Regions from separate parts of the Paenibacillus sp. FSL R7-0273 genome, predicted to be linked through region 2. Evidence: a T-box and tRNA genes for the amino acid it is inferred to sense, from the RefSeq annotation. Region 2 holds a T-box; the other holds one or more tRNA genes.
What was found. The T-box of region 2 lies ahead of lysS (lysine--tRNA ligase). A T-box ahead of a tRNA ligase gene usually reads a tRNA of that ligase, here a tRNA-Lys.
Positions count from the first base shown of each region.

Region 1: it encodes a tRNA-Lys, which carries the amino acid that the T-box ahead of lysS (lysine--tRNA ligase) is inferred to sense. The anticodon was not compared.

Region 1 is NZ_CP009283.1:2,425,606-2,429,020, reverse strand. It holds gene R70723_RS10325 (ABC transporter substrate-binding protein) at 1-65, opposite strand, end outside; gene R70723_RS10320 (FecCD family ABC transporter permease) at 252-1,367, shown strand; gene R70723_RS10315 (ABC transporter ATP-binding protein) at 1,367-2,134, shown strand; tRNA gene R70723_RS10310 (tRNA-Lys) at 2,239-2,311, opposite strand; gene R70723_RS10305 (hypothetical protein) at 2,431-2,634, shown strand; gene R70723_RS10300 (VOC family protein) at 2,680-3,045, shown strand; gene R70723_RS10295 (rhamnogalacturonan lyase) at 3,165-3,415, opposite strand, start outside.
Region 2 is NZ_CP009283.1:3,424,968-3,428,382, forward strand. It holds gene R70723_RS14765 (thermonuclease family protein) at 1-735, opposite strand, end outside; gene R70723_RS14770 (hypothetical protein) at 889-1,245, shown strand; T-box leader at 1,316-1,584, shown strand; gene lysS (lysine--tRNA ligase) at 1,646-3,205, shown strand; gene R70723_RS14780 (YebC/PmpR family DNA-binding transcriptional regulator) at 3,298-3,415, shown strand, end outside.

The DNA of each region.
Region 1 (3,415 bases), 1.0 Mb from region 2:
AGAATCCCTACCAGCAGCAAAACCGCCAGCAGCGGCATAAATCTCTTAAACCCTTTTCTCATCATTCCTATCCCCTTTTCTATATATCTGGTAAACAGCCTTGCCAGAGTTGGCACAACCTTCCGTTCTGCAAGGAATACAATCGTAGAATATAGAAAGCTGGCGCATATGTCAATGATAATAATTCTCATTGACAACAATTCTCAATATGCGCTATATTTTAAATTAAACTTTATAATTAAGGAGTCTATATGAATGTCATGCAAACCGAGATAGCCGCGCAGCCGGCAGCCAAGCAATCTATCATTAATAGCCGTTATGGCTTTACTGCTGTTATTATTGTTCTGCTGGTCATTACAGTTCTGTCGGCGGGGGCCGCCGTCTCCTTTGGACAGGTTGAAATCCCCGTCTCCCAATCGTACCGGATTCTGCTCCATCAGATTACCGGCATTCAGATAGGAGATGTGCAGGACCTGACTTCCGGATCTTTTGTAGATATCATCTGGAAAATCCGTTTTCCGCGCGTGCTAATGGCCCTGTTTATCGGTGCAGGCCTTACACTGTGCGGTACCATTATGCAGGCCGCTGTACAGAATCCGCTCGCTGATCCATACATACTAGGTATTTCCTCAGGCGGTTCACTCGGTGCAACCTTCGCCATTCTGGTCGGCTTTGGGACGATGGGCTTTCTGGGGCAGACGGGTGTAGCCTTCTGGGCTTTTGCCGGCGCCGTCGGTGCTTCCCTTCTTGTGCTGCTCCTGGCCAATGCCGGAGGCAAAATGACATCAGTCAAGCTCGTGCTGGCCGGTATGGTCATAAACGCGCTATGCACCGCTTTTGCCAATTTCATCGTCTATTTCGCTAACAATGCCGAAGGCATTAAGACCGTAACTTTCTGGACTATGGGAAGTCTGGCCGCCTCAAGCTGGGATAAGCTGCCGCTGATTGCCGTATCCATCACAGTGGCTGCTGCATTTTTCCTGATGCAGTTCCGTGCCCTGAATGCCATGATGCTTGGTGATGAAGCGGCTGTTACACTGGGAATATCGCTGGGTGCTTACCGCAGAGCCTATATGATTCTCACTGCCCTGATTACCGGTATTATGGTCGCAAGCTGCGGAATGATCGGCTTCGTCGGCCTGATTATCCCCCATCTGATTCGCGGACTTGTCGGCTCTGACCACCGCAGGCTGCTACCGGCTTCTATCCTGTTCGGTGCCATCTTCATGATCTGGACTGATGTAATTGCCCGGACCATTGTTCCGAGTGTGGAGCTTCCGATCGGGATTATCACTGCCCTGATTGGTGCGCCGATGTTCATGTATATGCTGGTCAAAAAAGGCTACGCGTTTGGAGGCAAATCATAATGGACTTAAACGTTGAACGTCTGGCGGTTTCCTTTTCCAATGTAAATATTGTTAAGGATGTATCACTAAAGGTCCGCAATAAGCAATTCGTGGGTCTGATCGGGCCGAACGGCTGCGGTAAATCCACGCTCCTGAAAAGCATCTATAAAGTCATCAAGCCTAAGCAGGGGGACGTCTTTCTCTCTGATCTGGATGTAATCAAAGCAAGCCCCAAGGTGGTCGCGCAAAAGCTGGGCGTCGTCGGGCAGTTTAATGAGCTGAGCTTCGACTTCACTGTCCGCGAAATGGCCGCAATGGGCCGGACTCCGCATAAAGGAATGCTGGAGACAGACAACAGACAGGACCATGAAATCGTGACTGCTGCCCTGCGTAAGGTTAATCTGGAAGGTCATGCAGAGCGCAGCTACAATTCTCTGTCAGGCGGGGAGAAGCAGCGGGTGATCCTGGCACGTGTGCTGGCCCAGCAGCCGGAATTTATGATTCTTGACGAGCCGACCAACCATTTGGACATTAAATACCAGCTGCAGATCCTGAATATTGTCAAAAAGCTGGACATCGGCATTCTCGCCGCACTCCACGACCTTACCCTTGCTGCCGAATACTGTGATTATCTGTATGTAATGAAGCAGGGGCAGGTTGCCGCCAGCGGCAAGCCTGAGGATATCCTGACCAAGGAGCTGATCGGCCAGGTCTTTGACGTAGCCTGCGAAACCTACCGTAATCCGGTTACCGGGGCGCTGGGTATTGCGTATCTGGAGACCAGATAACCTGTATATAAAAAAGAGCGCCCCCCCTTTGTTTACACGGGGGCGCTCTTTCAGCTGTATAAATGAACAGAAAAAGAACGGCATCGCTGCCGTTCTTCATGTAATGGACTCTCAGGGGCTCGAACCCTGGACAAATAGATTAAGAGTCTACTGCTCTACCAACTGAGCTAAGAGTCCATATTATGTCGGCCGTTATGACCGTTGTTCTCAAAAGGAACTCTTATAATATACCTCGCCGCTGACTAATTGTCAAACATTTTTTTATTTTATTTAGTCATAGTAAACTTGAGATGTTAATGAACTACATAGAGGAGGAAGCCGGGACTGATAACCTGCTGACGGATTATACCTTGGCTGCAAATATCATTTATGCGGCTTTTGCCTGGTCGGTGGCCGGAGACGCATATATTAAAATGCGGGAGCTGGCGCTCAGGCACAAGGTTGGATTCTTTAATGTTAGTGCAGACGCTGATGCTGCTCCTGAGATTATCTTTCCCTAGCGTGCAATAGCTACAGCGATTTTTATTAAAGAAGGAGACTGCATTATGAACTTAAAAATGAATTGGATTACGCTCAGAGTACGCGACCTGGAGGCATCTCTACATTTCTACCACGGGATTCTGGGTCTTCCCATTGAACGGCAATTTGAGAGCAGAGGCAGGCAGATCGTTATGCTGGGTCCGGAGGGTCAGCCCAAAATCGAGCTTATCCAAGGAAGTGATCCGGCATTGCTGCCGGAATGCGGGGTGTCTGTCGGATTCGAAACGGAGTCCCTGGACGGAACTATCGAGGAATTGAAAAGCCATGGTATCCCGGTAGCGCGCGGACCCGTCTCACCCAATCCGCATCTGCGGTTCTTTTATGTGCTGGACCCGGACGGCTTTGAGGTTCAGATTGCGGAGCACAGCTAGGCTGTTCCAGCCGGTAGTTAGCGGTATGATAGCCTGCGATTGGATGTTTAGCAATCTATACAAAATGACCGCCTTTATAAAAGGGCGGTCATTTTTGCTTTTACAGGGGAACAACGAACTTATAACAAATCCGGCACCGGCACCTTGGACCATTTCATATCCGTACCCAGATAGAAGCTAGTGTAGCAGGGCTGATTATAAACTACATTCTGCCAGGCCACCCCTGTGCGGTACTGCGGATCATGCATCAGAGTATACAGCTTCCGGTCCGTCACCTCTGTGTTCATGTAGATGCGGATAGCCGAGCTGTCTGCCACACGTACAACAAGCTCCTCGCGCCAGTCCCCGAACAGATCCGCCACCAGGCAAG
Region 2 (3,415 bases):
CTGCTTAGTTGTCGCCGCATCGGCATTAAATCCCCTGTTAGTCACATAGTTGTCGATGCTCCAAACCCGGAGCCCGGTTTCACGAGCCTTCGTTTCAATTTCCCTGAAAGCATCAACATACCTGGTGTCCGGCGGGAAAACAGCCACTCTGGCCAGCCCCTTCTCCAGCAGCAGCTCATTAACCATCCGATTATCCACATATACGTAGGCGAGCAATCTGCCGTATTGATCACGCTCCGATTCGTCAAATTCAAGTTGTACGGTTTGTCCTGAAAGGAGCTCCTTCGTGTATTCACGCGCTTCCAGAGCATAGGGCTCTGGCTGTTCTCCAATTTCCGGGGTATCAATCAGCAGCATGCGTACTTTTTCAGTACTACCTTCATTGGTCCGGATTCGGAAGGTGTCGCCGTCAATGACAGAGGTAACTTCAGCGTCCATTGTTTTTGAAGTGTATATGAATGTGCCAATCACTTTGAAGTCTCTAAATATAAAAAAATTCTGTAATGAAGTAGCCTTTTCAAGCAGCGTGGTTCCCGGTGCAGTAACAATAGTAAGAATTAAACTTACAGCCACTGCAAGCAGAGAGAATTTTTTAACACGCTTGCGGGATTTCCCGGAGGAAGCATTTCTGCGGCTAAGCATCGACGGTTTGATGAAGCTGATCACCCAGACGATGACTGCCAGTATGGTTAGTAATAGAAATAATACTGCTGTAAAAGCTTCATTTGATAACATCCGTCAGAGCTCCTCAATAACAATAGTGAAGCCAGTGTAGCAGAAAATAGCGGCATTGAATACCTGCCTGTAGCATTCAGCTGCGCTGAACCCAGTACAAACATCATTTACATATATACCCAAATGAATTATGGTTACAGAAGGAGGGATGATATGGACCCATATTTTGATCAGCAGGTTGAGCGCCGGGCCAAGCCGGGAAGAATCAGAAATTTGTTTATTTTGCTTGTGATTTTGGCAGGGGTGCTTGCGCTGCTTAATCCGTCCATTGAGGATTTTGCGGAATATGCTGTGGAAGACCTGAAGGAAATACTTGGCGCGTCGCTGCCAGAAAGCCTTAATCAGGCTGTAGTCCGGCCGCTGGTGGAGAACATTTCAGAGCGGGATAATTACATAATCTTTTCCGTTTTCAGTCTGCCGGACATTCAGGACAGCAGCACCTTTATTGGCGATATCACAGCGAAGAAGCGTTACTTAGGCGTATTCAAAATCTTTTTCATTGAGTTGTAGCTTGATATGCAGCCGAAATTTAAGCTTGAAAAATCACAGCAAATCATGTTTAAATAGGTTTAATCGAATAAGAAAAGCGATGAAGAGAAGAGTAGTTAAGCAAACGTTGCTCCCAGAGAGCTCCAGCCCGGTGAAATGGAGCAGCAATGTGCCTGACGAATAAAGTCTCTGAGCTGCATACGGAATTGGGTGTTTAGAGCGCCCAAGGATGGTATGACGGGAGCTCCCGTTACAGAGCTAGGGTATAAGCGTGATGGCCGTACCCGAAGAGGCGGTCCTGGCAACATGTCCGCGAACAGAGGTGGTACCACGGTGCTTATGACAGCTCCCGTCCTCAAGATGACAATCTTGAGGCGGGGGCTTTTTTGTTTTTTATTAAAGAGCAGAGGAGATTATTAACATGCATTGGGCACAAAAAATCGCAAACGACCTGATCAGCAGTCATCCTGAGCGCCAGACCTTTGTATGCGCCTCGGGCATAAGCCCGTCGGGCTCGGTTCATATCGGCAATTTCCGCGAAATTGTCACCACTTCCTTCGTCACTCAGGCGCTGCAGAAAGCCGGGAAGGAGGTCCGCTTTATTTTTTCGTGGGATGATTTCGACCGGTTCCGCAAGGTTCCCGCGCAGCTGGACGCTTCATATGAGCAGTATATCGGATTGCCCTACACCAAGGTCCCATGTCCATGCGGCAGCCATGCTTCTTATGCTGAGCACTACGAGCAGGAGTTTGAACAAGCGCTGAGCGCTTTTGGCATCCTGCCTGAATTTATCTATCAGAGCCGTGAGTATCAGTCGGGCAGATATAATCAGGCCATACTCCATGCCCTGCGCAGCAGAGGGGAAATTTACGATATCCTGATGATGTTCAAAACAGGCAAAGCCACAGAGGAGGACCGGGCAGCCTTTTACCCGATTCAGGTCTATTGCGAGCGCTGCGGAAAAGATTCGACCAGCGTCCACGCTTTTGACGGGGAGTCGGAGGACATCATCTACAGCTGCAAATGCGGCTGCTACAACACGCTGCACGTTCCCCAGGCCTCAAACATCAAGCTGCACTGGAAAATAGACTGGCCGATGCGCTGGGGGATGGAGCAGGTTGTGTTCGAGCCGGGCGGCCGCGATCATTCGTCCGAGACGGGGAGCTATAATGTAGCCAAGGTCATCGCGGAGCGGATATTCGGAAACCAGCCGCCGTATTACGTTCCCTATGAGTTCATCAGCATCAAGGGCAGCCATGCCAAAATGTCCAGCTCGTCCGGGCATAACTATACGCCGGAGGACCTGCTGAAGGTATACGGGCCGGAGCCGATCCTGTTCATGTTCGCCAAATACCAGCCGGATGCTGCCTTCAGTATCGGCCTGGATGAGGATGTGCTGCGGAATTACACGGAATTCGAGCGCTATTGTAAAGCTTATGCCGCAGGGCAGCTGGAAAGTGAAGACCTGCGTGCGGCTCTCGAGCTGGCCCGGAGAAATCCTGCAGAGCTGAAAGCGCCGGGCTTCAGCCAGGCTGCGGCCCTGCTGCCGCTGATCAACTGGGACAGCGGGCTGCTGCAAAGGCTGCTGGATCAGGATGGCGGACATGCCGGTCAAGCCGAATTATTCCGGCAAACCGCAGAACGGGCCGAGCACTGGATCAGACATTATGCTCCGCATAAGCTGGTTACGGCTAACACCAGTCCGGACCGGGTGTTGTATCAATCGCTTGAACCTGCCGAGCAGGAGCGGGTAATAGCATTCTGCAGCTTGCTCCGTACCGGATTTTCCGATGAAACGGAGTTTATGCAGCAGGTTTACGCTATTTGTCACGATGCTGACAAAAAGACGATGAGGAGCAATCAAAAGGCACTGTTTTCCATCCTTTATCAGCTGATTCTGCAGCAGCCGGAGGGTCCGAGGGTTCCTGTACTCGTTCAGGCACTGGGCAAAGAGCGCGTGCTGGCGCTGCTGGACTTCTAAACAGAGCTCCTATGCCCTTTACGGGATCGTCCCAAGAGAGGTATAATATAACGGACTGTTTATAACTTATGTTGGAAAGTGAGTCGAACACTATGGGCCGTAAATGGAATAATATTAAAGAGAAGAAGGCATCCAAGGATGCCAATACAAGTAAGGTCTACGCCAAATTCGGCGTTGAGATTTATGTAGCAGCGAAGAAAGGCGAGCCGG